2 regions of the Thermopolyspora flexuosa genome follow, and region 1 is predicted to be linked to the other one. Evidence: riboswitches for the same ligand, from Rfam matches in the RefSeq annotation. Region 1 holds a riboswitch; the other holds the start of a gene.
The links. Region 1 has a riboswitch for glycine ahead of gcvP (aminomethyl-transferring glycine dehydrogenase). Riboswitches for the same ligand answer to the same signal wherever they lie in the genome.

Region 1 (14,822 bases):
CCGGGATCTCCACCGCCTGGGCGACCTGGGTCGCCGAGCGGGTGGGGTCGGGCCAGCGGGACAGGTCGGGCGCGACCACGATGTGCTCCTCGGCCCGCTTGAGCCAGGACAGCAGCGGCCGGGACAGGCCGGGGCGGCCGAGCGTGACCACCACGTCGGGCCGGTGCGCCTCGGCGAACTCCGGCATGCCGAGCAGGAAGTGGTAGGTGGAGATCGCGTGGTCGCCGTACCGGCCGCCGCCGTGCGGCTCGGACAGCACCGGCCAGCCCGCCATGCCGGCCGCGGCCACGTACCGGCGCACGTTGGTCGCGCCGTCGCCGACCACGAGCACGCCGCGCCGGGTCGCCGGCACGTGCAGCGCCGCGGACGGCGGGTACCTGCGCACCCGCACCCACGGGCCGGTGGCGTCGCCCTCGAGGGACTCGCACCAGCTGGTGTCGCCGTCGGGGATGAGCGGCTCGCGGAACGCGAGGTTGAGGTGGACCGGTCCCGGGTCGGCGGGACCGAGGGCGCGCTGGTAGGCGCGGGCGGCGAGCGACCGCCAGTACGCCACCTGGCCGGGGCGCTCCTCGGGCACCCCCACCTCGGCGAACCAGCGCACCGCCGAGCCGTACAGCTTGATCTGGTCGATCGTCTGGTTGGCGCCGGTGTCGCGCAGCTCCGGCGGGCGGTCCGCGGTGAGCAGCAGCAGCGGCACGTTGCTGTGGTGCGCCTCGATCACCGCCGGGTGCAGGTTCGCCGCGGCCGTGCCCGAGGTGCAGATCACCGCGACCGGGCGCTCGGAGCGCCGGGCGAGGCCGAGGGCGAGGAAGCCCGCGGACCGCTCGTCGATGCGCACGTGCATGCGCACCCGCGCGTCCTGGTGCGCGGCGAGCGCGAGCGGCGCCGAGCGGGACCCGGGGGCGAGCACCACGTCGGTCAGCCCGCACCGGGCGAGCTCGTCGATGAGGACGGTGGCGAGTGCGGTGGCCGGGTTCACCCGCCCTCCCCGACCCTGCGGGCCGGCCGGAGGGCGACTCCTGGCGGACAGGGAGAAATCCGGCCCACGCTGGTTTTCCCCTCGCCCACGTGACCCTCCTTCGCCGATCGGCCCCTGCGCTCCCTTGCGCGCGGCTCGGCCCGGGGCGGCGCCCCGGCGTGCGCCGTTTCGCGTGCTTATGGCCGCGCCCGCTGGCACTAACCTTACGACCGTGTCGACCCGTCCCGTGCACGCCCTCCTACTCCCTGCGGGGGCGGAGCTGTTCGAGGCGGTCCGGCGGGCGCTGAGCGGCGAGGGCCCGGCCGTGCTGCCGCTCTCCCCCGACCTCCCGGCCCCGGCGCTGCGCTCCGCCCTCGAGACGCTGCGGCCCACCCATCTGGTCACCCCCGACGGGGTACGGCCCTGCCCGGACGGCGTGCCCGCGGACGAGGAGACCGCGGTGATCATCGCCACCTCGGGGTCGACCGGCCGCCCCAAGGGCGTGGAGCTGACCGCGGCGGCGCTGCGCGCCTCGGCCACCGCCTCGCTGCGCCGTATCGGCGCCCGCCCCGGCGACCGGTGGCTGTGCTGCGTGCCGGTGTCCCACATCTCCGGCATGCAGGTGCTGGTGCGCTCCCTGGAGAGCGGCACCGATCCGGTCATCCACCCCCGGTTCTCCGCCGCGGACGTGCTCGAGGCGCTCGCCGCGGGCGGCATCGACCACCTGTCGCTCGTCCCCACCCAGCTGCGCCGCCTGCTCGACGCGGCCGCGGACCGCGGCGGCCTGCCCGCGTTCCGCACCATCCTGCTCGGCGGCGCCGCCGCGTCCTCCCGGCTGCTCGAGGAGTGCGCCGGCCTCGCCGCGCCCGGCGCACGGGTGGTCACCACGTACGGCATGAGCGAGACGTGCGGCGGGTGCGTGTACGACGGCCGCCCCCTTTACAAAGTAGATCTGAAGGTGGGGGACGACGGGCGCATCCGCATCCGCGGGCCGGTGCTGTTCGCCGGCTACCGGCTGCGCCCCGACCTGACCGCCCGCTGCCTGGAGGACGGCTGGTTCGTCACCTCCGACATCGGCGAGCTCGACGGCGGGCGGCTGCGCGTGCTCGGCCGCGCCGACGACGTCATCATCACCGGCGGCCAGAAGGTGGTGGCGGGCGCGCTGGCCGCCCTGCTCGCCGAGCACCCGGCGATCGCCGACGTGGCCGTGGTGGGCCGGCCCGACCCCGAGTGGGGCGAGCGGGTGGTCGCCGTGGCGGTGCCCGCCGACCCGGCCGCGCCCCCGACCCTGGAGGAGATCCGCGCGTACTGCAAGCGGCGCCTGCCCGCCTACGCCGCCCCGCGCGACCTCGAGCTGGTGCCCGCCCTCCCCCAGCTCCCCAACGGCAAGCCCGACCTCGCCGCGCTGCGCCGCGGCGCCCTCCCCGAGCCGGTCGGCGCACCCCTGCAGGACCAGGCCGAACCCTGAGGCTCTCTTTACGAGGAAGCGGGCATGATAACGCCGCGGCGCGACGCCCGGCCGGCCCCACGGCGAGCGCACGGGCCGAGCGCGCGCCGCGGGGGCGGGACGTTCCGGCCGGCGGCGGGGAACTGGACCACGTGCCGCCACGTCACACCGATTGGACGAACCCAGGGGAGGACGCGCCGATGAAACCGACCAGCAGGATGTGGATCTCCGCCGGCCTCACCGGCCTCATCCTCGCCGGAGGCGCGTCGATCGCGGTCGCGGCCTCCGCCGCGCGCATCGACCGGGCGCAGCCGCAGCCCGCGGCCGAGACCGGGCAGGACGGCCGGCCGGCCGGGCCGTCCTCCGCCAGCCCGTCGCCCGGCTCGGCCAAGCGGGAGCGCCCCGCCGGGTCCGGCTCCGCGGCGACGGCGAGAGACTCCGTGGTCTCCCGCGTGATCACGGCCGATCCGGAGGCCGTGCTGCAGTACTGGACCGACGAGCGCATCCGCGAGGCCGGTCCGGCCCCCATGCCGGTGGTCGTCGTCGACCCGACCCAGTAGCCGATCGGCGGGTCGATGGAGCAGGCCGGCTCGGCGGGACGAGCCGGCCGGATGTCAGGGCGCCCGACGGGTGCACGGGTGACGGCCGTGCCTCCTCCGGCGCCCGTTCCCCGTTTGGGCGGACGCGGCGGAGAACGCCGATACGCGTGGGCCGATGGGCCGGTACGGCCAAGCGAAGCCGATCAATGCGACAAATCGCACTAACCCCTCTCTTGGCGCAGTCGGGAACAATCTGCGCCGGAGGGCGTTATTAACACTGGTGCCGCGAACACCGAGCCCTTGCAGTCACCCCACCCGATCACCCACCACGACGGCTCCGTGACCCGGAGGAGGTGTCCTCATGCCCCGATCTGCCGCGGCGACCTCGACCGGGCGTGCGACCGGCCCGACGACCCTCGGCGAACTCCTCGATCGCGGGCGAGCCCAGGGTCACCTTTCGCTGTCGGAGCTACGCGACGCGTTCACGCGGTCCGGCATCGACTCCGCCCAGGCCCGCTCCATACTACGCGAACTCGCCGAGGCGGGCGTCCGCCTCGCCACCGAGACCGAGAACACCGGCGCGGAGGCGCCAGAGATGACCGCCAACACCACCACGACCAGCAGGACCAGGACCACCGCCCGCCGTACCAAGGGGGCGGCGAAGTCCGCCACGACCACGCGGACCGGCGCGAAGTCCGCGGCGTCGGCGGGCGGCGCCGCCGTGCTCGCCGGCCACGCCAAGGCCGCGGGCGGCGGCCGGGGCAGGGCCCGCGCCGAGCGCGTCGCCGCCGTCGACGAGCGGTGGGCGCCGGGCGAGGCCGAGCTCGACGTCCTGGCCGACGACCTCGAGGCCGCCGACGAGGTAACCGCCGTCGACGCGCCGGCCGGTGCCGTGGACGGCGCCGTGACGGACGGGACCGTCACGGACGCGGTGGCCGAGGACGACGTGGTGGCCGAGGACGTGGCGGACGACGCCGGTGACGCCGAGGACCTCGACGACGACACCTCGGTCATGGGCGACTCGGTGCACACGTACCTGAAGTCGATCGGCCGCCGCACCCTGCTCACCGCCGAGCAGGAGGTCGATCTCGCCAAGCGCATCGAGGCCGGCCTGTACGCCGAGTACAAGCTGGAGAACGAGCCCGGCCTGTCCGAGGAGGACCGCGCGGACCTGGAGTGGATCGCCGAGGACGGCCGCCGCGCCAAGGACCACATGCTCGAGGCGAACCTGCGCCTGGTGGTCTCGGTGGCGAAGAAGTACACCGACCGCGGCATGTCGCTGCTCGACGTGGTGCAGGAGGGCAACCTCGGCCTGATCCGCGCCGTGGAGAAGTTCGACTACACCAAGGGCTACAAGTTCTCCACGTACGCGATGTGGTGGATCCGGCAGGCGATCCAGCGCGGCTTCGCGGACTCGGCGCGCACCATCCGGCTGCCCGTGCACGTGCTGGAGATGCTGTCCAAGCTGTCCCGCGTCGAGCGTGACATGCACCAGCAGCTCGGCCGCGAGCCCACTCCCGAGGAGCTCGCCGCGGTGCTCGACAAGACCCCCGACCAGATCGAGGAGCTGCTGCGCACCAGCCGGCAGCCGATCAGCCTCGACTCCACGATCGGGGAGGACGGCGAGACCCGGATCGGCGACCTCATCGAGGACGTCGACTCCCCCGAGGCCTCCGAGGTGGTGGACCGGCAGCTGCTCGCCGCCCAGCTCCGCGAGGTGCTCGACAACCTGTCCCCGCGCGAGGCCAAGATCATGTCGCTGCGGTTCGGCCTGCTCGACGGCAAGCCGCACACCCTCGACGAGATCGGCAAGCGGCTCGGGCTCACCCGGGAGCGCATCCGGCAGCTGGAGAAGGAGTCCCTGTCCAAGCTGCGCCACCCGAGCAACACCCGCCCGCTGCTCGACTGGGCGAGCTGAGCTTGAAAGGCACACCGCCCCGCCCGGGCCGTACCCGGGCGGGGCGGACTCGTCCGTGGGGCCGTCTCCGGTCAGGCCGCCTTGGACGGGACCCGGCGCGGCAGGCGCGGGATCCCGGTGAGGCGGTGCCGCTCGCGCCAGGTGCGCAGGCGGTCGACCTCCGCGGTCCACTTCGCGCCCGCGGGCGTGGCCTTGGCCTTGCGCCGCCGGATGCGGTCGTCGTACGCCTTGGCGCCGAAGGTGGCGCGCTGGGCGGCCTCGGCCGCGCGCAGCGCCTCGGTGAGCGCCCGGTCAAGGGCGACGGCCGCGGCGTGCAGCTCCTCCAGGGGCCGCCGCTCCGCCTGCGCCCGGAGGAACTCCTCCTCGGCGCGCGCGACCTTCTCCAGCAGCTCCCCGTAGCCCTTCCCGACCTCCTGGTCGGCGTGGTAGCGGACCTCCGCCTCCCGGCTCACCCGCGGTCGGAAAAACGCCATCGTCAGCCCTTCCTCACCTGTCGTTCTCGCCCTCCGGCGACGTCGTCGAAAGGTAGCGTACGCCGTCCGGAAAGCGGCCGTGTCATCCGGGCCGCCCCGGCTCCGGGCGGCCGTGCGGCGCGCCGCCCTTTACAAAGTAAGCCATGGGCGGGAGACTGGGCGCCATGCCGGCGAAACGCCCACCGATCCCGCTGTCCCGCGAGCGCATCATCGAGGCCGCGCTGCACATCGCCGACGGGCAGGGGCTGCGCCGCCTCACCATGCGGCGGCTCGGCGACGCCCTCCAGGTCGAGGCGATGGCGATCTACCACCACATCCCCGGGGGCAAGGAGGCGCTGCTCGACGCCCTCGCCGAGCACGTCACCACGGTCACCGTCGACGCCGAAGGCGGTGACTGGCGGGAGCTCGCCCGCGCCTGGGCCCGGGCCTGCCGGGCCGCGCTGCTCGCCCACCCCGGCGTGCTCGCGCTGGCGATGACGCGGCCGCCGCGCGGCCGGGCCGCCGCGGCGCTGCGGGAGCACGTCGACCGGCTCGGCGACGCGGGCCTGCCCGCCCCCGCCGAGGCGCTGCGCACGATCCGCGCGTACGTGATGGGGAGCGTGGCGATCGAGGTGCAGCGGTCGGGCTGGAACGGCGAGGCGGTGGAGTCCTCCGACGAGGCGGTGGCCGCGTTCGAGCGCGGCCTCGACGCCGTCATCGCCGGCCTCGCCGCGGGCCTCGCCCCCGGCGCCGCCTCCCCCGGCGCGGCCACCCCGGTGTGAGGCCCGGCAGGGCCATCCCGGCATGATCCCCGAACCACCCGAAAGGATCATGCGAAACCGGCGTGCGGCCGTGGCCGCTGATCTAGACTGTGCCCCACTCGTGGCCCGGAACGAGGGCCGCCCGGGGCGGGCCGGTGTGATCGCGCACGTCCGGAAGAGGACGTAACCGTTCGTTTATCGGTCCGGCGGCGTGTCGCGCCCGCTCCGTTATCCTGCACGAGGCACCCTTGTGGTTTAGACCACATTGCGGTGACCCCGCGTTTGGGGCGGTGGACGACCCACCCACCGGCGACACGGAACCGTCCAAAGGGACTATGTCGCCACGAAGGTGGACGCCCCACACTGGGAATTGTCAATGTGTGGTACGCCACATTCACCACGGGAAGAGAAGACGGAGGCACGCGCTATGTGCCCGCATGAGCCGCCCTGTCCGCCCGCGGACGCAGCGGACCGCGAGGCAGCACGCACCATCGCCGCCCACCCCGAGCAGGGCTGGAGCCTGCTGTGCAACGGGGTCGTCCTGTTCGAGGACACCGGCGAGCTGCTACCGAACGGCACGATCATCGCACCACACCGGCCGACCGACCTCGCGGTGAACGCCGCCTGACACCACCGAGGCCGACCGCCGGCGGGCCACCCCGCCTGCCGGGCGTTCACCGGGGGACACCACCGGGGGGAGACACGACCGGGGGAACCACCGGGGGCATCTGGACGACGGCGTGCGAGACGAAGGGCACGCGAATCGGGGGCACCCACACGAGGCGGGCCGGAGCGACGCGGCCATGGACACGCGTCCCCGCCTCCCGGGCCTCGCATCGGGGCCCGGTCACCCGTGATCACCGGCCGCGGCGCGGCCTGCCGCGGTGACCCCCGCCAGCCCGTCCACCCATTCGGCGACGATCTCGCCCACGCGCACCGGGTTCCGGGTCAGCTCGTGCCCTTCGCCGGGCAGCACCACCACACGCGCGGCGTCGGCCGCGTCCGGCACCCCGAACGGATCGCGGTCCCCGTTGACGACGAGCACGTCCACGCCCGCCTCGCGCAGCTCCGCGGCCCGCGACCGCTCCGGGCGGCCCGGCGGGTGCAGCGGGAACGCCAGCGCGACCACGCCGATCGCGCCCGCCGCGCGAGCCGTACGGCAGGCGACCCGCGCCCCGTTGCTGCGGCCGCCCTGCACCAGCGGCAGGCCCGGGTAGCGGTCGCGCAGCGCGGCGACCACGGCCAGCCACGCCTCGTCCTGCCGTGCCGCGGATCCGGGGGCGCGCGCCCCCGCGACCCGGAACGGCTGCACGACCCGCGCCACCGTGCCGCCGATCGCCCGCACCGCGTCCCGGACCGCGAGCAGGTCGGCCGACTCCACTCCCCCGCCCGCCCCGTGCGTGAGCACGAACAGCAGCCGCGCCTCGGCCGCCTCGTCGATGTCCACCCGGGCGGGCCCGCGCGCGGTCGCGATCTCCAGGCCCCGGACCTCCACGGGCCGCAAGGTTATCGCCCCGGTTCCGGCCGCGCCACGACCGGGGGTGGCGATCTAGATTGGAGGCGTGGCAGACGATCGCCTCTCCCGTGATGAACTGCGCGCCGTGATCGACGCCCGGCGCGAACTCGGCCCCGAGTACGAACCGGCCCTGGTGGAGTCGTTCCTCGACAAGCTCGAGGACGGCATCGCCGCGAAGGTGCGCGCGGAGGTCGACGCGCGCGTTCCCGAGCGGCAGCAGGCCAGGGGGCGCAGCGACCCGTCCCTGACGATGGCCATGGGCTCGCTCGCCCTCGGCATCCCGCTCACCGGCATCGCGGCCGGCAACGGGGGCCTGACCGGCCTGCTCATCGCCTGGGGCGGCATCGTCGCGGTCAACGCGGTGCACGCCCTGAACCGGCGGCGCCGCGACCGGCGCTGAACCGGCACCCGGCCACCCGCCGGGGCCGCTCAGGCGAGGCCGCGGTCCCGGCGCAGCCGTACCTGGTGGGCGAGGCGCTCGTCCTCGTGCTCCAGGCCGTACCGCCAGACCTGTTCGGCGTCCTCGTCCCGGCCGCGCAGCGGCAGGGTGCGGGCGAGCAGCTCGATGGCGAGGGCGTCGGTCTCCGGGTCGGAGCCCTCCTCGATCGCCCCGGCGAACTCGCCGCAGGCCATGTCGAGGTGGGCGATGCCGAGCAGCACGCGCAGCCGGGGCGCGTCGGCCACGTCCGGCACCTCCAGCGCCTCCAGCAGCACGTCCGCGGCCTCCCCCGGCGCGCCCTCCTCCAGCAGCAGCTCGGCCAGCTGCTGGGCGGCGCGCGAGGCCGCCTTCGGGTCGCCGGTGGCGAGCGCGGCGCGCAGGTGCTCCTCGGCCTCCTTGCCGTCCCCCTCGCGTACGGCGAGGCGGGCGAGCGCGAGGTGCGCCATCGGCAGGTAGGCGGGGTTGCCCACGCCGATCACGGCCTGCCAGGCCGCCCGTGCCTGCTCCCACTGGCCGTCGCGCTCGAACCCGCGGGCGAGGTGGCAGGCGCCCTGCGCGGCGTACTCGGGGTGGCCGCTGGCGAGCGCGGCCCGCGCGGCCTCCCGGGCGCGCTCGTGCTCGCCGCGCTCGTCGAGCACCACGGCGAGCCCCACCGCCGCCTGGGCGTGGTCGGGGTCGTCGCGCCGCGCGGCCATCCGGGCCAGGATCTCCTCGGCGCCGGCGAGGTCGCCGGCCTCCGCAAGCCGCCGGGCCTCGTCCAGCGACTCCCGCGGGCGCAGCTCCTGGGCCGTCATCGAGGTCTCCCCTCCGCAAACGATCTCCAGGATCTTAACGGCGCCCGCGTCCGCCCGCCCGGCACACGCCGATATTCCTCACGATTCACGCGAACCGTGCCGGGCGGGCGGGTCCGGGTCAGTCCTCGAACGCCTGCGGCGGCGGGCAGGCGCACACCAGGTTGCGGTCGCCGTACGCCTGGTCGATGCGGCCCACCGGCGGCCAGTACTTGTCCCGGCGCAGCCGCGCCACCGGGTAGGCGGCCTCGGCCCGGCTGTAGGGGTGCTTCCAGTCGTCGGCGGCGACCGCCTCGGCGGTGTGCGGCGCGTTGCGCAGCGGGTTGTCGGTGCGGTCGTAGGCGCCGGAGGCGACGCGGTCGATCTCCTCCCGGATGGCGATCATGGCCTCGCAGAACCGGTCGAGCTCGGCGAGGTTCTCGCTCTCGGTCGGCTCGATCATGAGCGTGCCGGACACCGGGAAGGACATGGTCGGCGCGTGGAAGCCGTAGTCGATCAGCCGCTTGGCCACGTCCTCGACGGTGACGCCGGTCTGCCGGGTGATCTTCCGCAGGTCGATGATGCACTCGTGCGCGACCAGCCCGTTGCGGCCGGTGTAGAGCACCGGGTAGTGCGGCGCGAGCCGCCGGGCGATGTAGTTCGCCGACAGGATCGCCTGCTCGGTGGCCCGGCGCAGGCCCTCGGCGCCCATCATCCGCAGGTAGGCCCAGGAGATCGGCAGGATCGACGCCGAGCCGTACGGCGCGGCCGACACCGGCCCGGTCCCGCCGGCGGTGAGCGGGTCGCCGGGCAGGTACGGGGCGAGGTGGGCGCGCACCGCGACCGGGCCGACGCCGGGGCCGCCGCCGCCGTGCGGGATGCAGAAGGTCTTGTGCAGGTTGAGGTGGGAGACGTCGGCGCCGAACTCGCCGGGCCGGGCGAGCCCGACCAGCGCGTTGAGGTTCGCCCCGTCCACGTACACCTGGCCCCCGGCCTCGTGCACCCGGGCGCAGATCTCGGCGATCCCCTCCTCGAACACGCCGTGGGTGGACGGATAGGTCACCATGATCGCCGCGAGCCGGTCGCCGTGCTCGGCGATCTTCTTCGCCAGGTCGCCGAGGTCGACGTCGCCGCGCTCGTCGCAGGCGACCACCACCACCCGCATCCCGGCCATCACCGCGCTCGCCGCGTTCGTGCCGTGCGCGGAGGCGGGGATGAGGCACACGTCGCGGTGCCCCTCGCCGTTGGCGCGGTGGTAGGCGCGGATCGCGAGCAGCCCGGCGAGCTCGCCCTGCGACCCGGCGTTCGGCTGCAGCGACACCGCCGCGTAGCCGGTGATCTCGGCGAGCCAGCGCTCCAGCTGCCCGATCAGCTCCAGGTATCCGGCCGCCTGGTCGCGCGGGGCGAACGGGTGGATGTCGGCGAACTCCGGCCAGGTGATCGGCTCCATCTCGGTGGTGGCGTTGAGCTTCATCGTGCAGGAGCCGAGCGGGATCATGGACCGGTCGAGCGCGACGTCCCGGTCCTGCAGGCGGCGCAGGTAGCGCAGCATCGCGGTCTCGGACCGGTGCTCGTGGAACACCGGGTGGGTCAGGTACGGCGTGCGCCGCAGCAGGTTATGCGGCAGCGCGTCCCCGGCCTCGCGGTCGACCGCGTCCACCTCGGGCACGGCCGCGCCGTCCGCAATGCCTGCCGCCTCGGCGAACGCCGCCCAGACCGCCTGAAGGTGGTCGGCCGTGGTGGTCTCGTCGCAGGTGACGCCGACGTGGTCGGCGTCCGCCCGGCGCAGGTTGATCCCGCGGTCGAGGGCGGCGGCGACCACGGCGTCGGCCCGGCCGGGCACGTGGGCGAGCACGGTGTCGAAGAACTGCCCGTGCACCACGCGCACCCCGAGCCGGCGCAGCCCCTCGGCGAGCACCGCGGCGTACCGGTGGGTGCGCCGCGCGATGCGCCGCAGCCCGTCGGGCCCGTGGTAGACGGCGTACATGCTCGCCACCACGGCGAGCAGCACCTGGGCGGTGCAGATGTTGCTCGTCGCCTTCTCCCGGCGGATGTGCTGCTCGCGGGTCTGCAGGGCGAGCCGGTAGGCGGTACGGCCGGCCGAGTCGACCGACACCCCGACCAGGCGTCCGGGCAGCTGCCGCTGCAGGCCGTCCCGCACCGACATGTAGGCGGCGTGCGGGCCGCCGAAGCCGAGCGGGACGCCGAACCGCTGGGTGGTGCCCACGGCGATGTCGGCGCCGAGCTCGCCGGGGGCCTCCAGCAGGGTGAGCGCGAGCAGGTCGGCCGCGACGACCACGAGCGCGCCGCGCTCCTTGGCCTGGGCGGCGATGCGCGGCAGGTCGGGGATCGCCCCGCCCGCCCCGGGGTACTGCACGAGCACCCCGAAGACCTCGCCCTCGGGCAGGTCGCCGGCGAGGTCGGCCTCGCGCAGCTCGATGCCGAGGGGTTCGGCCCGGGTGCGCAGCACCGCCTTGGTCTGCGGCAGGGCGTCGGCGTCCACGACGAACGCGCCACCGCGCCGGGCGACCCGGCGGGCGAGGGTCATCGCCTCGGCCGCGGCGGTCGCCTCGTCGAGCAGGGAGGCGTTGGCGATCGGCAACCCGGTGAGGTCGGCGACCATGGTCTGGAAGTTGAGCAGCGCCTCCAGCCGGCCCTGGGAGATCTCCGGCTGGTAGGGGGTGTAGGCGGTGTACCAGCCGGGGTTCTCCAGCACGTTGCGGCGGATCACCGCGGGGGTGATCGTGCCGTGGTAGCCGAGGCCGATCATCGAGGTGACCACCCGGTTGCGGGAGGCGATCCTCCGCAGCTCGGCGATCGCCTCGGTCTCGGAGACCGCGGGCGGCAGCCGCAGCGGCGTGGCCGTGCGGATCGCCTCGGGCACGGCCGCCTCGAGCAGCTCGGCGAGCGAGGCGTACCCGACCGTGCGGAGCATGCGCTCGCGCTCGGCGTCGTCAGGGCCGATGTGCCGGGTGGCGAACGGCGGTGCGGCGAGTTCGGCAAGCGGTGACCGATCGGTCATCGAGACCTCCTGAGCGGGTCGGATCCGCGCCCCTGGCCGCCGGGACCGGGCGCGTGCGGTTTTCCGTTCCCCCTCTGTCATCGGCACCTGAGAGCTTCATCCCCGGATGGTCGGGGATTTGCACCTTCGGTGAGGTGTGCCCGGCCGGGCGCACCCGCTTTCCAGAGTCGCCTCGCTCACGCGGTACGGCTGCCTGAGAGTTTCCGGGGACGTTGCTCCTTCGGCGCCGCGGCCCGGGGCCGCGGTCTCTCCCGCGTGAGGTCGTCGGCCGTCGGATGTCGGTATGCGGTTGTGTGGATCCGGATACTGCGCGACGGGTGGTGCTGCGCCCGAGGTTACCGCCCCGAGGTTACCCGGTGCGGCGTACCCGCCTGCGCCGGGCCAGCTCGTCGTCGGGGTGGTCGTCCCGCTGCGCGGGGTCGGCCACCGCGCGCTCCCCGGGCAGCTCGGCCAGCGTGCCCTCCACCTCACGCCAGATCCGGCCGAGGGCGATGCCGAACACGCCCTGGCCGCCCTGCAGCAGGTCGATCACCTCGTCCGGCGAGGTGCACTCGTACACGCTGGCCCCGTCGCTCATCAGCGTGATCTGGGCCAGGTCGGCCACCCCCCGGGTGCGCAGGTGCTGTACGGCGGTGCGGATCTGCTGCAGCGACACCCCGGTGTCGAGGAGGCGCTTGACCACCTTGAGCACGATGATGTCGCGGAAGCTGTACAGCCGCTGCGAGCCCGACCCGTTGGCCGCCCGGATGCTCGGCTGCACCAGCTCGGTGCGGGCCCAGTAGTCGAGCTGCCGGTAGGTGATCCCGGCCGCGGCGCAGGCGACCGGACCGCGGTAGCCCATGTCTTCGGGCAGCGCCGAGGGCCGCTCGTCGAACAGCAGACCCTGCTCGCCCGCGCGCTCCCGCGCCGATTCGCGCTGCGCCGGATCGGGCCGGCCGGCCGTCTTGTTCTCGCCGCTGCTGACCGCCACGCGGACCTCCGGCTTTCTCTCATCCCACGGTCTGATCTGGGGGTTCGTGAGCGACAACCGTGGTTTCACATGCACCGTAGGACCGTGACCATCCGCAGTCAACGATCCCGCTCGGCGCGTCGTGAAGCGTAAATACCCGAAATGAGCAATCCACCCGGGTGGCTTTCGCGGTGGTTCCCCCCGTTCCGCGGCCGCTCGCCGGACTCGCCGCCGGGCACGCCGGAACCCCGCGCCACGCCGATCGCCCGGCCGCCCCGCCCAGGGCGCACACCGGGCCCAACCCACGGCTCGCCGCCCCCTGCCGGCGGGCCGTACCGTCCGGCCTCAGCCGGCCCGGCCGAAGTCCTCGGGGGTGACCGTGTCGAGGAACGCGCGGAACTTCTCCACCTCGTCCTCCTGGTCGTCGGGGATGGTGACCCCCGCCTCCCGCACGACCTCCTCGGCCGCGTAGATGGTGGCCCCCGTGCGCAGGGCGAGCGCGATCGAGTCGCTCGGTCGCGCGCTCACCTCCACGCCGTTGGAGAACACCAGATCCGCGAAGAAGATGCCGTCACGCAACGCCACGATGTTCACCGTGCTCAGCCGCACGCCGAGCGCCTCGAGCACGTCCTTGAACAGGTCGTGGGTGAGCGGCCGCGGCGGCGGCTCCTCCGCCTGGGCGAGCGCGATGGCCGTCGCCTCGGTCATCCCGATCCAGATCGGCAGGTACCGATCCCCGTGCGCCTCCTTCAGCAGCACGATCGGCTGGTTCGAGGGCATCTCGACGCGAACGCCCACAACCTCCATCTGCAACACTGGCGACTCCACACTCCCTGGCCGCTCAGCACCTCTCGCTTGCGTCGCGGGAAGCCTTCGCTGGCGGCATTGCCGGTTCGCTCAGCACGCCTGCTTCGCGTTCCTTTCCCGCGGCGGACCTTCGCCGCAATTCAACCTAACACCCTCTGGGGCGATAGTGCCCCGAAGGTTGACTTACCTTCCGAGAACGCCTCGAACCCCCACACGGAGCAAAGCCGTGTGCAGGTCGAGCAGCAGCCCGGCGAGCTCGCGGGCGGACTCGTCGGCCTGGGCGGCGGCGCCGGGTTTACGGCGGCGCAGCAGCGGCGCGATCGCCTGCTCGATGAGGGCCACCTGGCGGTCGGCCGCGGCGCGGATCACCCGCAGGTGCCGGGGCTGGATGCCGAACCTGGCGAGCTCCCCGGCGGCGCGCGCGATCCGCAGCGCCTCGGCGTCGTACCGGCGGCCCTTCGGGGCGAGCAGGCCGAAGGACTCCAGTTCGTCGAGGGTGTCGCCGTCGATGCCCGCCGACCGGAGCAGCTCGTCGCGGCTGAGCCGTACCGGGACCGGCGGCGGCTGGTCGTCCAGCGGCCGGGGCCGCTGGAACTGGAAGGTGCCCTGCTCGGCGTCCTCCAGGTGGTTCTTGATCACCCGGAGGGGCAGGTAGCGGTCGCGCTGCGCGGTGAGGATGTAGCGCAGCCGCTCCACGTCGGCGTGGGTGAACTTGCGGTAGCCGGACGGGGTGCGCTGCGGCTCGATGAGCCCCTCGGCCTCCAGGAAACGGATCTTGGAGACGGTGATGTCGGGGAACTCGCCCTGCAGCAGGGCGAGCACCTCCCCGATGCTCATGTACGCCCGTGCGGCCGCCTCACCCATGGGCGTTACGCCCCTTGCTGCCCGCTCGTGAGGAAGACGAGGCGGAACTTACCGATCTGCACCTCGTCCCCGCCCTTCAGGGGATGCTCCTCGATGCGCTCCCGGTTGACGTAGGTGCCGTTGAGGCTGCCCACGTCGCGCACGGTGAACTGGCCGCCGCGCCGGTAGAACTCGGCGTGCCGGCGGGACACGGTGACGTCGTCGAGGAAGATGTCGCTCTCCGGGTGGCGGCCGGCCGTGACGAGGTCGCTGTCGAGGAGGAACCTGCTGCCGGCGTTCGGGCCGCGGAGCACGACGAGGAGCGAGGTGCCCGGCCGCAGCCCCTCGAGGGCCGACCGATCGGGCATGAGCGACTGCCCGGTGGCCTCCGCGTCCAGCGC
Region 2 (14,822 bases), 1.2 Mb from region 1:
CCGAGCAGCGCGATGTCCACGTCGGACAGGTGGGTGGCGTGCACCGCGGTGGCGCGCGGGCCGAGCACCCCGCGGTCGTAGAGCACCTGGGCCGGGGTGGCGCAGTAGGCCTCCACGCACGCCTCCACCTCGGCGCGCTGCTCGGCGAGGTGCACGTGGATCGGCGCCGCGTGCCGGTTCGCGAACTCGGCGACCACCGGCATCTGCTCGGCGGGCACGGCGCGCACCGAGTGCACGGCCGCGCCGATCTCCACGTCCGGGGCGTCGGCGTAGGCGGCGGCGAGCTCCTCGGCCCGGGCCGCCCAGCGGTCGGCGTCGCCGTCGCCGAACCGGAGCTGCGGGCCGGTGAGCCGGATGCCGATGCCGCCGGTGAGGTAGCAGGTGTCGAGCAGCGCGATGCGCAGCCCCGCGTCCCGGGCCGCCTGGATGAGCGCGTGGCCCATGATGTTCGGGTCGTGGTACGGCACGCCGTCCGGGCCGTGGTGCAGGTAGTGGAACTCGCCCACGCAGGTGATCCCCGCCAGGGCCATCTCGACGTAGACGGCGCGGGCGAGCGCGAGGTAGGCGTCGGGGTCGAGCACGGCGGCGAGGCCGTACATGTGCTCGCGCCAGCCCCAGAAGTCCCCGGCCTCGTCGGCGACCGGTGCGCCGGGTCCGGGCTGGACCCGGCCGCGCAGCGCGCGGTGGAACGCGTGCGAGTGCACGTTGGCGAGCCCGGGCAGGGTGAGCCCGGCGAGCCGTACCGCGTCCGGCGGGGCGGGCACGCCGGGCACGACGTCGGCGATGCGGTCGCCCTCGACCCGCACGAGCACGCCCTCGGCCACCTCGCCCTGCGGCAGCCAGGCGAGCTCGCACCAGTACAGTGCGCCGTGCGCTGGGCCGTTCTGCGCGCCGTCCGGCGTGGGGACGCTCATGTCGCCGCTCACGTCCACATCACCTCACCCCGCTCCTCCCCCGCCGGTCGCGCCGATCACTCCCCCGTCCGGTGCCCCCGCCGTACCCCGCCCGTGCACAGGTCCTCGAGCACCGCGGCGAGCGCGACCACGCCGGCCTGGCAGTCCTCGGGCTCGGCGTGCTCCTCGGGCGAGTGGGACACCCCGGTGGGGTTGCGCACGAACAGCATCGCGCTGGGGATCCCGGCCGCGGCGAGGATGCCCGCGTCGTGCCCCGCGCCGGTGGGCAGCACCGGTACGGCACGGCCGTCGTCGCCCCGGGCGGCGGTCCCGTTGCCCGCCGCCTTCCCGGCGCCCCGGCCCGGCCGCCTGCCGTTCTCCCCGCCGCCCGCCCGGCCGGCCTCCTCCAGCGCCCGGCCGGCCACCCAGGCGACCCGGTCGCGCAGCGCGACGTCGAAGGCGACGAGCGGGATCCACGACTCGCAGGTCACCTCGTGGCCGTCGGCGAGCTCGGCGACGAGGCGGCGCACCGCGGCCTCGTCCGCGCCCCGGGCGTCGAGCCAGGCGGTGACCCGGCCGGGGATCGCGTTGGCGTTGCCGGGCTCGACCCGCACCTTGCCGAAGGTGGCGACCACGCCGTGCTCCCGGGCGGCCTCGCGGGCGGCGAGCACGGTGGCGGCGAACGGCAGCATCGCGTCCCGGCGGTCGTTGAGCGCGGTGGTGCCCGCGTGGTCGGTGCGGCCGCGGAACTCGAACCGCCAGCGGCCGTGCGGCCAGATCGCGCTCGCCACGCCCACCGGCGCGCCGAGCGGGGCGAGGCCGCGCCCCTGCTCGATGTGCAGCTCGACGAAGACCCCGATCCGGCGCATCGCCTCGTGGTCCCGGCCGAGCGCGTACGGGTCGCGCCCGGCGCGGGCGAGCACGTCGGTGAGGGTGTCCCCGGCGTCGTCGGCGAGGGCGCGCGCCCGGCGCGGGTCGAGCAGGCCGGCCAGCAGCCGGGAGCCCACGCACGGCACGCCGAACCGCGCGCCCTCCTCGTCGGTGAAGCACACCACCCCGATCGGCCGGGCGGGCGCGAAGCCGCGGTCCCGCAGCCGGTCGATCGCAGCGAACGCGGAGGCGACGCCGAGCGGCCCGTCGAACGCGCCGCCGTCCCGCACCGAGTCGAGGTGGCTGCCGGTCACCACGCCGGGGCGCTCGTCCGGGTCGCCCCACCAGGCCCACAGGTTGCCGTTGCGGTCCTCGTACCGGTCGAGCCCGCGCCGGTCGGCCTCCTGCGCGAACCACTCGCGCAGCTCCAGATCCGCGGGTGACCAGGCGTCGCGCCGGTAGCCGCCGGTCCGCCCGTCCCGGCCGATCCCCTCAAGGGCGCGCCACATGCCCTGGAGGCCCTGGCTCTCCGCGCTCATCACCATGCCCGTCCCCCTCGGGTCCGTCCGTCTCCGGTGCCACCCGTCGCCGCCCGCGTCGCCGCACCGTGGGGGCCTCGGCGGATACGCGGGGGTCCGTGTGGCCTTTCCCCGATCCCGGCGTCTCCACGCATCGCGGGCGCCGCGTCGGGCGAGGTGCGTGCCCGCGCGCGGCGGGCGAGCCCGCCGTGGGGGATTGCGCGCGCGATCGGCCGGGATCCGTGCCCGGTCAGGCCTCGCGCATCGGGATGCGTACGGCGTGCTCCTCCGCGACCTCGATGGCCCGATCGTAACCCGCGTCGGCGTGCCGGATGACGCCGGTCGCCGGGTCGTTGCTCAGCACCCGGGCGATCTTCTCGGCGGCGAGCGGGGTGCCGTCGGCCACGGTGACCTGCCCGGCGTGGATGGAGCGGCCGATGCCGACCCCGCCGCCGTGGTGGATCGACACCCAGGAGGCGCCCGAGGCCACGTTCACCATCGCGTTGAGCAGCGGCCAGTCCGCGATCGCGTCCGAGCCGTCGGCCATGCCCTCGGTCTCCCGGTACGGCGAGGCGACCGAGCCGCAGTCGAGGTGGTCGCGGCCGATCACGATCGGCGCGGCGAGCTCGCCGCGGGCGACCATGTCGTTGAACCGCTCGCCGGCCCGCTCCCGCTCGCCGTACCCGAGCCAGCAGATGCGGGCGGGCAGGCCCTGGAAGGCGACCTTCTCCCCGGCGAGCCGGATCCACCGGGCGAGCGACCGGTTCTCCGGGAACAGCTCGAGCACGGCCTGATCGGTGCGGGCGATGTCGGCCGGGTCGCCGGACAGCGCCACCCAGCGGAACGGGCCCTTGCCCTCGCAGAACAGCGGGCGGATGTAGGCGGGCACGAAGCCGGGGAAGTCGAAGGCGCGGTCGTACCCGGCGAGCCGCGCCTCGGCCCGGATGGAGTTGCCGTAGTCGAACACCTCGGCCCCGGCGTCGGCGAACCCGACCATCGCCGCCACGTGCCGGGCGATCGACTCGCGGGCGCGGCGGACGAATCCGGCCGGGTCCTTCTCCCGCTCGGCGGCCATGTCGCGGAACTCGGCGCCGAGCGGCAGGTAGGTGAGCGGGTCGTGCGCGCTGGTCTGGTCGGTCACCACGTCGATCTCGGCGCCGCGGCGCAGCAGCTCGGGCACGACGTGCGCGGCGTTGCCCTCGACGCCGATCGACAGCGGGCGGCGCTCGTCGCGGGCGGCGTAGGCGAGCCGCAGCGCCTCGTCGAGGTTCTCGGCGCGCAGGTCGAGGAAGCCGTGGCGCAGCCGCCGCTCGATGCTGCGCGGGTCGCAGTCGACGCAGATCGCCACCCCGCCGTTCATCGTGATCGCGAGCGGCTGGGCGCCGCCCATGCCGCCGAGGCCCGCGGTGAGGGTGATCGTCCCGGCGAGCGAGCCCTCGTCCGGGCGGATGCGCGCGGCGACCGCGGCGAAGGTCTCGTAGGTGCCCTGCAGGATGCCCTGGGTGCCGATGTAGATCCACGAGCCCGCGGTCATCTGGCCGTACATGGTGAGCCCGGCCCGCTCCAGCCGCCGGAACTCCTCCCAGTTCGCCCACTCGGGCACGAGGTTGGCGTTGGCGATGAGCACGCGCGGCGCCCACTCGTGGGTGCGCAGCACGCCCACCGGCCTGCCGGACTGGACGAGCAGGGTCTCGTCGTTCTCCAGGTCGGCGAGCACGCGGAGGATCGCCTCGAGGCTCGCCCGGTCGCGCGCCGCCTTGCCGGTCCCGCCGTACACCACGAGCTGCTCGGGGTGCTCGGCGACCTCGGGGTCGAGGTTGTTCCGGAGCATCCGGAGGGCCGCCTCCTGCGGCCAGCCCTTCGCGGTGCGCACGGGCCCGCGGGGTGCCCGGAGAGGAGCACTGGAGGACGCCATTGTCCGCCCCTTTCTCTCGTCGTCCGCGGGCCGTCGCGCCACGGGATCGCCGGGCGCGTGCCCTCGGACGGTGGTACGGCCGGCCGCCCGTGCCGGATCCGGGGGGATCGGGCGGGGGCGCGATCGGGGGTGGGGCATCCCGGCGGCCCGGCCACAGGGATGCCCCGATATCGCGCCGCCAGTCCCGGAACGCCCCGCACGAGCGATAACCGGGTACCGGATCTCTAGCGAAGGAGAGGCTCCGCCTTGGCGGAGGTTCCCGCTTTCCCGGGCCGTCAATCCCGCGGGCGGCAGGTGCCCGAACCATCCCGCTTCGCGCCGCCGTCCGGATCAGGCTTCGCCATACCCTCGGACGACGTTCGCCGGTATGCCCGGTAAATCGCGACATCACGGTTACTCGGCGCGTTCGCACGCCCGGCGGCCGGGCGCCGCGGCGGCTCTGCCGTACCGGCCGCGGCCGGGGCGGGACGGGCCTCGGGCGCGGCCGTTGCGCCGGTACGGGGTGCGCCCGGAGGCGCGCAGTCGGTCGGCAAGCGCATATCGGGTGCCCGGCCGAATGATCAGATCAGCTTCCCTTTTTCCTCACCACCGTAATGTCAGGATCGCCAATTCCTACGCACCGCCGTAATGTCAAGGTCGCTGATTGATCTTGGAATTCCGGAGGCGCGATCCCGGGCACGATCACCCGATTCCACGGTTCCGGCGACGGGCGAACAGGCGGCCCCTCGAGAACCGGCGCGGCCTCGCCATGAGCGGCGCGGAGATCCTGCACCGCAGGCCGTACCCCCACGCGGAGTACCGCAAGAAGGTCATCGAGCGGCAGATCGAGCCGATGCACGGGTGCGGCATCCGGGTGCGCCCGGACGGCAGACCCGGCGTGCGGGCGGCGCGCTCAGCCGATCCGCCGCACCGACCCCCGGACCACCACCTCGCCCGGCACGGCGACCACGCGCCCCCGGTACGGCTCGGCCGCGGGCGCCGGCCGCAGCGCGAGGTCGAGGGCGCGCTCGCCCATCCCCTCGGCCGGCGGCCGCACCGTGGTGAGGTCCGGCGAGCCGGCGTGGTCTCCGAACCCGGCCAGGGAGAGCGCGTCCGGCACCGGCACGCCGCGGGCGCGCAGCGTGTCGAGCGCGCCGAGGGCCATCGCGTCGCTCACCGCGAACAGGCACGTCGCATCGGTCCCCTCGGCGAGCAGGCGCTCGGCCGCGGCCCGGCCGCCGTCCCGGTCGCAGGCGGCGTGCAGCACCCGCGGGGCGGGCAGCCCGGCCCCGATCAGGCCCGCGGTGAACCCGGCCACCCGCTCGCGCACCTGCGGCAGCTCGGGCGGCCCGGCGAGCACGGCGAAGCGGCGGTGCCCGAGGGCGGCGAGCGCCTGCGCCAGCCGGGAGGCGCCGCCGCGGTCGTCGGGCACGACCAGGTCGACCGGCAGGTCCCCGAGCGGGCCCGCGCCGGGATCCGCCGCAGGCAGCTCCCGGGCGACGCACGCCACGCGGCCGCCGATCGCCTGGTAACGCTCCAGCTCGGCGCGGAGCCCGGATGCCACCGGCACGGCCACGGCGTCGACCCCGGCGAGCACGATCGCGCGGGCCCGCTGCGCGCGCAGGGTCGCGAGATGGGCGATCTCGCGTTCCGGGTCCCCCCGGCCCGCGCCGACCAGCACCGCGAGGCCGTCGCGCTCGGCGGCGCGCAGCACGCCGTCGGCGAGCGCGGCGAAGTACGGCTCGGCGAGGCCGGGCACGACGAGGCCGACGAGGTCGCTCGCGCCGTGCGCGAGGGTGCGGGCCACGAGGTTGGGGGTGTAGCCGAGCTGCCGGGCGGCCTTCTCCACCCGCTCGCGCAGCTCGCTGCCGACCCGGCGCGCGCTCGCCGGGCCGAGCACCCGGGACGCGGTGGCGAGCGAGACCCCGGCGAGGCGCGCCACGTCGTCGAGGGTGACCACCCCGCGCGGGTTCCGGGCCGTGCGGGTCCGCGCGCCGCGCCCGGCGCCCCGGGCCGCCCGGCGGCGCCCGCCGCCGTCGTGGGACGCGAGGCGCCCGTCCCGCCCCGGCGCCCGCCCGCCGCCGGGGACGCCGTCGGCCCGCGCCGCCTCCGCCGTACCGCCGCCCGGACCGGAACCGGCGGCCGCTCGTCCGTCCGGCGGGCCGGAGCGGGTGAGGCCCGCCCGGTCCCCCGCCCCCGTCCCGCCGCCGTCGGGCGCCCGGCCGGATAATCCGGCTAATCCACCGGTCGCCGACTCCTCGTGCACGTCCGATGACCCGTCGTGCCGATCCGTGGACGTACGATCACCCACGACGTTCCGCCCTATGACCACGTCTGTGCGCCTTCCGCCGCATTGTGGTTGTGGAGTCAAGTATCTCCCGTCCGGAGGGTGGACGTCAGCGGAGGTAACGGGGCGGACGGCGGCGGCGCAGCGCCCGCGGCGGCACGAAGCGCCGCTTGCGGGCCGGGACGCGGGGGCGCACCCGCCTGGCCCGCCGCGGCCGGTCCGCGGACGCGGTGATCGACGGCAGGTCGTGGCGGCCGGAGAGGAACTCCTGGAACGCGATCTTGGCGCGGATGACCGGCCGCCGCCAGCGGACCTCCCGGCGCATCGCCTTCGCCATCTTCCCCGGGTTGGGGCGGCGCGCGCCCGGGGCGAAGAACCAGCGGGCCCACGGCGAGCCCGGGCGGGCGAGCCGGATCGCGCCCACCACGAGCAGGACCGGCACGAACAGCCCGACCAGCCCGGTCCAGATCTTGCCCTTGAGCAGGGTGATGACCGCGAGCACGAGGTTGAGCACGAGCACCGCGACGGCGAGCCCGCCGTGCACCGGCACGCCGCCGATGCTCTCCCAGGTGAGCGGGCGCAGGCCGAGCAGCAGCAGCCCGGTCATCGCGACCGCGACGAACACCGCGTCGACCGAGGTGCGCCCCTCCTCCGACCAGTACACGTCGCGCAGGTGGAGGATGAGCGCGAACTCGTCGAGCACGAGCGCGGAGCCCACGCCGAAGACCGCCGCGGCGAACGCGTACCAGCCGGTGGAGTGCGCCGAGACGAGCAGCCCGGTCACCCCGCCGACGAGCATGAGCACCACGCCGAACACCACATGGTGGATGTGCAGGTCGCCGATGCTGACGTTGCGGAACCAGCCCACGCCCGCGCGGATCAGCCGCACGTGCACCCGGGTGACCACGAACGCGAGGATGAGCGCCACGAAGAAGCAGAACAGCGGCAGCCGCCGCTGTTCGACGATGGTCTCCTGGAACCACGTCAGCACGTTTCGGTCACCCCCCGGTCGGTCGACCCCGTCCCCAATCCCACCATCACCCGGGCGATGGCCGGACCGCGCGCGGGCCGCCGGGGAGGCGGGCGGGCGGGAGCGGCCGTGCCGTACCGACCGGCGGAAACACGGATTCGCCGCGCCCTCTGGCGGAAACCGCCCATCCTGCTACGCTGGCGGTGACACCGTGGATTCCGCGCGGGAGAGTGCCCCGGCAGCCGGTCGGGGCCGCCGAAGGAGCAATCCCCTCCCCGAGAACCTCTCAGGCCAACGAACCGCGCGGAAGTGGTGCCCTCTGGAAAGCAGGCCGGCACGGCCTCGCCGAAGGTGAAAGTCCGGTAAAGCCCGGGCGAAGCTCTCAGGCACAGATGACAGAGGGGGAGGATGCCCGACGATACTGCCCGCATCCGACCCAGCTGAGGTGCCGCAGCATGTCCCGATCCACACCGCTCCACGGCGTGCACGAGAGCCTCGGTGCGACCATGGTCGACTTCGCCGGATGGCGCATGCCGCTCCGGTACGGCAGCGAGTCCGCCGAGCACCGCGCCGTCCGCACCGCGGCCGGGCTGTTCGACCTGTCCCACATGGGGGAGATCTTCGTCACCGGACCTCAGGCCCCCGCGGCGCTCGACCACGCGGTGGTGAGCCGCGTGTCCGGGCTCGCGCCCGGCCGTGCCCGCTACACCATGCTCTGCGCGCCCGACGGGGGCGTGCTCGACGACCTGATCGTGTACCGGCTCTCCGCCGAGGAGTTCCTCGTCGTCGCCAACGCGGCCAACGCCGAGCGGGTCGCCGCCGAGCTCGCCGCCCGGGCTGACGGCTACGACGCGGTCGTCGCCGACCGGTCCGCGGCGCACGCGCTGCTCGCCGTACAGGGGCCGCGCTCCGCCGAGGTGCTCGCCGCGGCCGGGGTCGCCGACCTCGACCTCGGCGAGCTGCGGTACTACGCGGTACGGCCGGCGAAGGTGGCCGGGATCGGCGCGCTCGTGGCGCGCACCGGCTACACCGGCGAGGACGGGTTCGAGCTGTTCGTCGCCACCGACGACGCGGTGCGGCTGTGGCGGGCGCTGGCCGCGGCGGGCGAGCCGTACGGCCTGTGCCCGGCCGGGCTGGCGGCGCGCGACACGCTGCGGCTCGAGGCGGGGATGCCGCTGTACGGCAACGAGCTGACCACGGAGGTCACCCCGTTCGACGCCGGCCTGGGCCGGGTGGTGGACTTCGGCGACCCCGGCGAGCCGCGGGAGTTCGTCGGCCGGGCGGCGCTGGAGGCCGCCCGGGACGCCGCGGACGGCCCGCGCCGCCGCCTCGTCGGCCTCGTGGCGCGGGGACGGCGGGTCCCCCGGCGCGGGTACGCGGTGGTGAACGCCGCCGGCGGCGCGGTCGTCGGCGAGGTGACGAGCGGGGCGCCCTCTCCCACGCTCGGCAAGCCGATCGCGATGGCGTACCTGACCGGCCCGGCGATCGGACGGATGATCGGTAACGTGGCCGACGAGCGGATCGAAGGCCTGGCGGTGGACATCCGCGGCAGGCACGAGCCGGTCGACGTGGTCGATCTGCCCTTCTACAGGAGGAACAGGTGAGCAGCATCCCTGAGGAGCTCGGGTACAGCAAGGAGCACGAGTGGGTGGCCGGGCTCGACGACGGCCGGGTGGTGACGATCGGCATCACCGCGTACGCGGCCGAGCAGCTCGGCGACGTGGTGTACGTGCAGCTCCCCGAGGTGGGCGCCACGGTCCAGGCCGGTGACGCGGTCGGCGAGGTGGAGTCGGTCAAGTCGGTGAGCGACGTCTACTGCCCGGTGAGCGGCGAGGTGGTGGAGATCAACGAGGCGGTCGTCGACGACCCCTCGCTGATCAACTCCGATCCGTACGGCGAGGGCTGGCTGTTCAAGGTGCGCACCACCGGCGAGGCCGAGGAGCTGCTCAGCGCCGAGGAGTACGCGGCGCTCACCGCCGGCGACTCCTGACCGGGCTCGTTCGTCCTGTCGTGGCCCGCCTCCCGCGGGTGGGCCACGCGGCCGATCCGGCCTCTGGCTCGCGCCGACCTGGCCCGGTATAACCGGACGTACCACTCAGAGCAGATCAAACAGGGCGTCACGCGCGCCGCACCGACCGGGCGTGCGCGGGCGCCCGCCGGCAGGGGACCCGCCGACCCGACCGGGGCCGGCGGCGACACCGATACGGCCCACCGGCCGGAAAGGCGTGACCCATGGCCATCAGCGTCTTCGACCTGTTCAAGATCGGCATCGGCCCGTCGAGCTCGCACACCGGCGGCCCCATGGTCGCCGCGCACCGGTTCGCCCGCCTGCTGCACCGCGAGGGCCTGCTGGACAAGACCCGCCGCGTCCGGGCCGTGCTGTACGGCTCGCTCGGCCTCACCGGCAAGGGGCACGGCAGCGACAAGGCGGTGCTGCTCGGCCTCGCCGGGGAGACGCCCGAGCGCGTCGACGTCGACACCGCCGACGAGCGGGTGGCCGCGATGCGCGCCTCCGGCACGGTCCCGCTGCTCGGCACCCACGAGATCCCCTTCGTGGTCGGCGAGGACCTCGTCTTCGAGCGCGGTACCTCGCTCCCCCGCCACCCCAACGGTATGCGGTTCTCCGCCCTCGACGGCACGGGTGACGTGCTGCTGGAGAAGGTCTACTACTCGGTCGGCGGCGGCTTCGTGGTCGACGAGAACGCCACCGGCCCCGACCGCATCAAGCCCGACGACACGGCCCTGCCGTACCCGTTCACCACCGCGGCCGAGCTGCTCGCCCACTGCGCCGAGACCGGCCTGTCGATCTCCGGCGTGATGCTGGAGAACGAGCGCGCCTTCGGCCGCGACCCCGGCGAGATCCGCTCCCGCCTGCTCGAGCTGTGGCGGGTGATGACCGAGTGCATCCGCCGCGGCTGCACCCGCGAGGGCGTGCTCCCCGGCGGCCTCAAGGTCCGCCGCCGCGCCGCGCAGCTCTACCGGCGGCTGCAGAGCGAGGCCCCGGAGAAGGACCCGCTGCAGACGATGGACTGGGTGAGCCTGTTCGCCCTCGCGGTCAACGAGGAGAACGCCGCGGGCGGCCGGGTCGTCACCGCCCCCACCAACGGCGCCGCCGGGATCATCCCCGCCGTGCTCAGCTACTACGACCGCTTCGTCCCCGGCTCCGACGACGACGGCATCGTCCGCTTCCTGCTCACCGCGGGCGCGATCGGCGTGCTGTTCAAGGAGAACGCGTCGATCTCCGGCGCGGAGGTCGGCTGCCAGGGCGAGGTCGGCTCCGCCTGCTCCATGGCCGCCGCCGGCCTCACCGAGGCCCTCGGCGGCACCCCCGAGCAGGTGGAGAACGCCGCCGAGATCGGCATCGAGCACAACCTCGGCCTCACCTGCGACCCCATCGGCGGCCTCGTCCAGATCCCCTGCATCGAACGCAACGCGGTCGCCTCGGTCAAGGCGATCGCCGCCTCCCGCATCGCCCTCCGCGGCGACGGCCACCACTTCGTCTCCCTGGACAAGGCCATCGCCACCATGCGCGCCACCGGCCGCGACATGCTCGACAAGTACAAGGAAACCAGCCGCGGCGGCCTCGCCGTCAACGTCATCGAGTGCTGAGCTGCCGGTGATCGGCTTTCCGGCCTGGGCGGCACCGTCATTTCTCTCATGGGCGGGCGGCGCCCGTGATTCGCGCAAGCGAATGTGGTGTCGGTGCGCTCGGTGAGGCACCTACCACGTATCCATTCCCCCACCGCCGCATGCCGAAGAACTCTCACAGATCGTCACACGCGCCACGAGATATCCCCGGGCATGACGACCGTGGACTGCGTGTTCTGGATCCGCCATTTCATGGCGATGTTCCGTGATCACATCTCTGCGGGCCTGGAACGGAGCCCACGTGATTCACGCGACGGCCTGGAGGCCCCGAACCGAGGGGAGAGCGTGTCATGGGATTGGTCGATGGAATACAGCCGACGGTAGCAATCGACCGGGAGTCTCGGGCGGCGGGGCATTATATATCTGCAGCCTCGTGACCCGGATCATGAAGAATGATATTATGCGGACTCCACGTTTTCCAGGGACGACAGGTTTCGTCTCGACCGCTAGGCTTATTGGCCATGGACGAGTGGCCGCTCACACTCGACGTCGAAGGGCTCATGGCCGCCGGCTGGCGCCCCACACCATTCCGAGAATTCATCTTGAAAATCCACAGTCGATGCGACCTCGCCTGCAGTTATTGCTACATGTACAAAATGGCGGATTCGGGCTGGCGGGACCGACCGAAAACCATGTCCTCGGAAATCGTCGCCGCGACGGCGCAGCGGATCGCGGAGCATGTACAGGCGCACGGCCTACCGAAGATCGAGGTCATCCTGCACGGCGGCGAGCCACTGCTCGCGGGCCCGATGGCGATCCGCCGCATCGTCACCGGCATACGCTCTGCGGTCGGCGAGCGCACCCGGGTCGCGGTCAGCCTGCAGACCAATGGCCTGCTGCTCGACGCACGCTACCTACGGCTCTTCGACGAACTCGGCATACAGGTCGGGGTGAGTCTCGACGGCGACGAGGCCGCGCACGACCGCAATCGTCGCCGGGCGGACGGCCGGGGCAGCCACCGCCGGGTCGTCGAGGCGCTCGGCCTGCTCACCGGGCCGCCCTATCGCCGGGTGTTCGCCGGGCTGCTCTGCACGATCGACCTCAGGAACGATCCGATCGACGTCTACGAGGCACTACTCGAGTTCGACCCGCCCACCATCGACTTCCTGCTCCCCCACGGCAACTGGACCATCCCGCCACCCGGCCGCGTCCCGGACGACCCTGCCACGCCGTACGCGGACTGGCTGATCGCGGTCTTCAACCGCTGGTACGACACGCCTCACGACGTTCCCCGCGTCCGAATGTTCGACGAGATCATCCACCTGCTGCTGGGCGGCGCCTCCACGACCGAGCTGGTGGGCCTCTCGCCGGCCGCGATGGTCGTGGTGGAGACCGACGGCGCCATCGAGCAGACCGACCTCCTCAAGTCCGCCTACCACGGTGCCGCGGCCACCGGCCTGCATGTCCTGCGCAACTCGTTCGACGATGCGCTGCGCCTGCCCACGATCGTGGCCCGCCAGATCGGCCGCGCGGCCCTCGCCGCGCAATGCCGTGCCTGCCGGGTGTCCGCCGTCTGCGGGGGCGGGCTCTACGTGCACCGCTACCGCGCGGGGAGCGGGTTCGCCAACCCCTCCGTGTACTGCCCGGACCTGTTCCGCCTCATCGCGCATATCAGGAGCCGCGTCGCGGCCGACCTCGCCGTCGCACGGAACCCATCTTCGAGGAGCGCCGATGAAACCGCGTGAGCATCGCATCCCGGTTCGGATGTTCGCCGAACTCGCCGACGGAGGTGGCGGACCGTCCGCCGTCGCCCAGCTCGCCGCGGCGCAACACAGCAAACACGTGCTCCTCGTGCGCGGTGTGGTGGAGGCGGCGAAGGCGGTGGGCCATCCCGACGCCGGGATGGCCCGCCGCGCCTACGACCTGCTCGCCGCCATCCAGAGCCGGGACGACGACGCCGTCGACACGGTCCTGCGGCACCCCTCCGTCGGGGCCTGGTCGCGGGACACCATCAACGCGCTCCGCGAAAGGCGCCCCGGTGCCACTCCCCGCGGGCTCGCCGCCCTCGCAGCGGCCGCGGCGATTCGATCGGGCACAGAGTGCGAGGTCGACGTACCGGCGGTCGAGGGCGTGGTGACCCTTCCCTCGCTCGGCCAGGCGGTGCTGCCGCCCACCGCTACCGAGGCGACGGTGCACAGCAGGGCAGACGGTGCCGAAGTCTCCGGAGCCGGAGTGATCGTGACGATCCCGGCAGACCCGAGCCGGGACGGCCCGGGATGGCGTGGGCTGCGCACGGTCTCCGCCGAGGCCGACGGCGTGCCGCTGCGCCTCGTCATCGACGACCTCGATCCGTACCGCATGCCCGGCGCCGCGAACATGGGTGGCCGGCTGAGCGGCGGCGATGTCGCGCGCTGGCAGGAGACGCTGCAGGCGGCGTGGCGGCTACTCGTGCGACACCATCGCACCGTCGCCGACGAGGTGCGGACCGCGATCAGCGTGCTCACACCGCTACGTACGCCACCCGCGGGCGGCCAGTCGAGCGCTACCTCGCGCGAGACCTTCGGCTGCGTGGCGTTGTCGACACCGCCCGATCCAGCCGCTTTCGCGGTCACTCTCACCCACGAGACGCAGCACGCCAAGCTCTCGGCCCTGCTCGATATCGTCCCGCTGACCGAGCCCGATGACGGGTCCCGCCACTACGCACCCTGGCGCGAGGACCCTCGCCCCATACCCGGCCTGCTCCAGGGCGCCTACGCCTATTTAGGTGTGACCGACTTCTGGCGACGGCAGCGCCGGATCGAGACCGGCCGTGCCGAGCTCGAGGCGAGCGCGGAGTTCTGCCGCTGGCGTGAGGGCGCGTACCTGGTGACACGCACGCTCATGCGCAGCGGGCGGCTGACCCCAGAGGGCGAGGCGTTCACCGCCCGCATGGCCCAGCGGCTCAAGCTCTGGGCGGACGAGCCGGTCTCGACCGCCGCCCGTGAGCTGGCCCGGCGGCGAGCTGAGCGGCACCGGGCGCGCTGGCGCGAACGCAACGGCATGGAGCCGGACGCCCCATGACGCCCTGGCGCTCAGACGGCGGGCGGGTCGAAGTCAAAGTCGAGCCGCCGGTTGCTACGCGCCACCTCCGTGTCAGGGTGACCGGGGCCCAGCACCCGCTCGTACCGAGTGATGGTGTCGGTGAGCAGCTCCTCGGCGCGCCTCACCTCGCCCAGCGCGCGCATGTCGATGGCGAGGTTGGTGGCGCAGGCGAGGGTGAGCGGGTGAGCGGCGCCCAGCAGGTCACGCAGCATCTCCAGTGTCGCGTCGCCCAGCTCACAGGCCAAGGCGACCTCACCGAGCTCGGCCAAGTCGCTAGCGAGGTTGATCGCGCAGGTGAGCGAGTAGGGGTGCTTCCGGCTGAGGCTGACGTCGAACCCTGCAAGGCATTTCTCGTTGAGCGCGCGGGCCTCCGTCGCCTTGCCGGTTACCCGGAGCAGCAGGGCGAGGTTCAACTCGGAACCGAAGGTGAACGGGTGGTTTCGGCCGTACGTCCGGGCGAAGCGCTCGGCAGAGTCGCGCAGCAGCTCGAGCGCCTCGCTGAGCTCGCCCCTGGTGCGCTGGACGTTCGCAAGACACGTCGCCGCGGCGAGGGCGTCGGGATGGTCGCGACCGAACCGACGTTCCACTCGTGAATAGGTTTGCCGAGCGAGTTCGTACGCCTCGTCGATCTGCCCGGCCCGACGCTTGGCGATGGAAAGGTCGTTGGCGGTTCGCAGCGTCCAGGGATGATCAGCACCGAGCTCCTGGATGCCGAACTCGT

Region 2: linked by a shared signal. The riboswitch ahead of gcvT (glycine cleavage system aminomethyltransferase GcvT) and the one ahead of gcvP (aminomethyl-transferring glycine dehydrogenase) in region 1 are both predicted to bind glycine.

Annotation. Positions count from the first base shown of each region.
Region 1 is NZ_VFPQ01000001.1:2,700,327-2,715,148, forward strand. It holds gene menD (2-succinyl-5-enolpyruvyl-6-hydroxy-3-cyclohexene-1-carboxylic-acid synthase) at 1-979, opposite strand, end outside; gene FHX40_RS11390 (class I adenylate-forming enzyme family protein) at 1,158-2,426, shown strand; gene FHX40_RS11395 (hypothetical protein) at 2,606-2,965, shown strand; gene FHX40_RS11400 (RNA polymerase sigma factor) at 3,306-4,862, shown strand; gene FHX40_RS11405 (hypothetical protein) at 4,934-5,335, opposite strand; gene FHX40_RS11410 (TetR/AcrR family transcriptional regulator) at 5,479-6,096, shown strand; gene FHX40_RS11415 (DUF5999 family protein) at 6,503-6,703, shown strand; gene FHX40_RS11420 (alpha/beta hydrolase family protein) at 6,923-7,555, opposite strand; gene FHX40_RS11425 (hypothetical protein) at 7,638-7,991, shown strand; gene FHX40_RS11430 (tetratricopeptide repeat protein) at 8,021-8,824, opposite strand; gene gcvP (aminomethyl-transferring glycine dehydrogenase) at 8,943-11,822, opposite strand; glycine riboswitch at 11,887-11,993, opposite strand; glycine riboswitch at 11,994-12,086, opposite strand; gene FHX40_RS11440 (MerR family transcriptional regulator) at 12,172-12,792, opposite strand; gene FHX40_RS11445 (bifunctional nuclease family protein) at 13,117-13,587, opposite strand; gene ftsR (transcriptional regulator FtsR) at 13,762-14,442, opposite strand; gene FHX40_RS11455 (double zinc ribbon and FHA domain-containing protein) at 14,448-14,822, opposite strand, start outside.
Region 2 is NZ_VFPQ01000001.1:3,855,561-3,870,382, forward strand. It holds gene FHX40_RS16325 (formimidoylglutamate deiminase) at 1-914, opposite strand, end outside; gene FHX40_RS16330 (allantoate amidohydrolase) at 971-2,302, opposite strand; gene hutU (urocanate hydratase) at 2,532-4,196, opposite strand; gene FHX40_RS16340 (LacI family DNA-binding transcriptional regulator) at 5,089-6,486, opposite strand; gene FHX40_RS16345 (hypothetical protein) at 6,572-7,453, opposite strand; glycine riboswitch at 7,646-7,744, shown strand; gene gcvT (glycine cleavage system aminomethyltransferase GcvT) at 7,888-9,036, shown strand; gene gcvH (glycine cleavage system protein GcvH) at 9,033-9,422, shown strand; gene FHX40_RS16360 (L-serine ammonia-lyase) at 9,665-11,041, shown strand; gene FHX40_RS16365 (FxsB family cyclophane-forming radical SAM/SPASM peptide maturase) at 11,542-12,765, shown strand; gene FHX40_RS16370 (HEXXH motif domain-containing protein) at 12,752-14,080, shown strand; gene fxsT (FxSxx-COOH system tetratricopeptide repeat protein) at 14,092-14,822, opposite strand, start outside.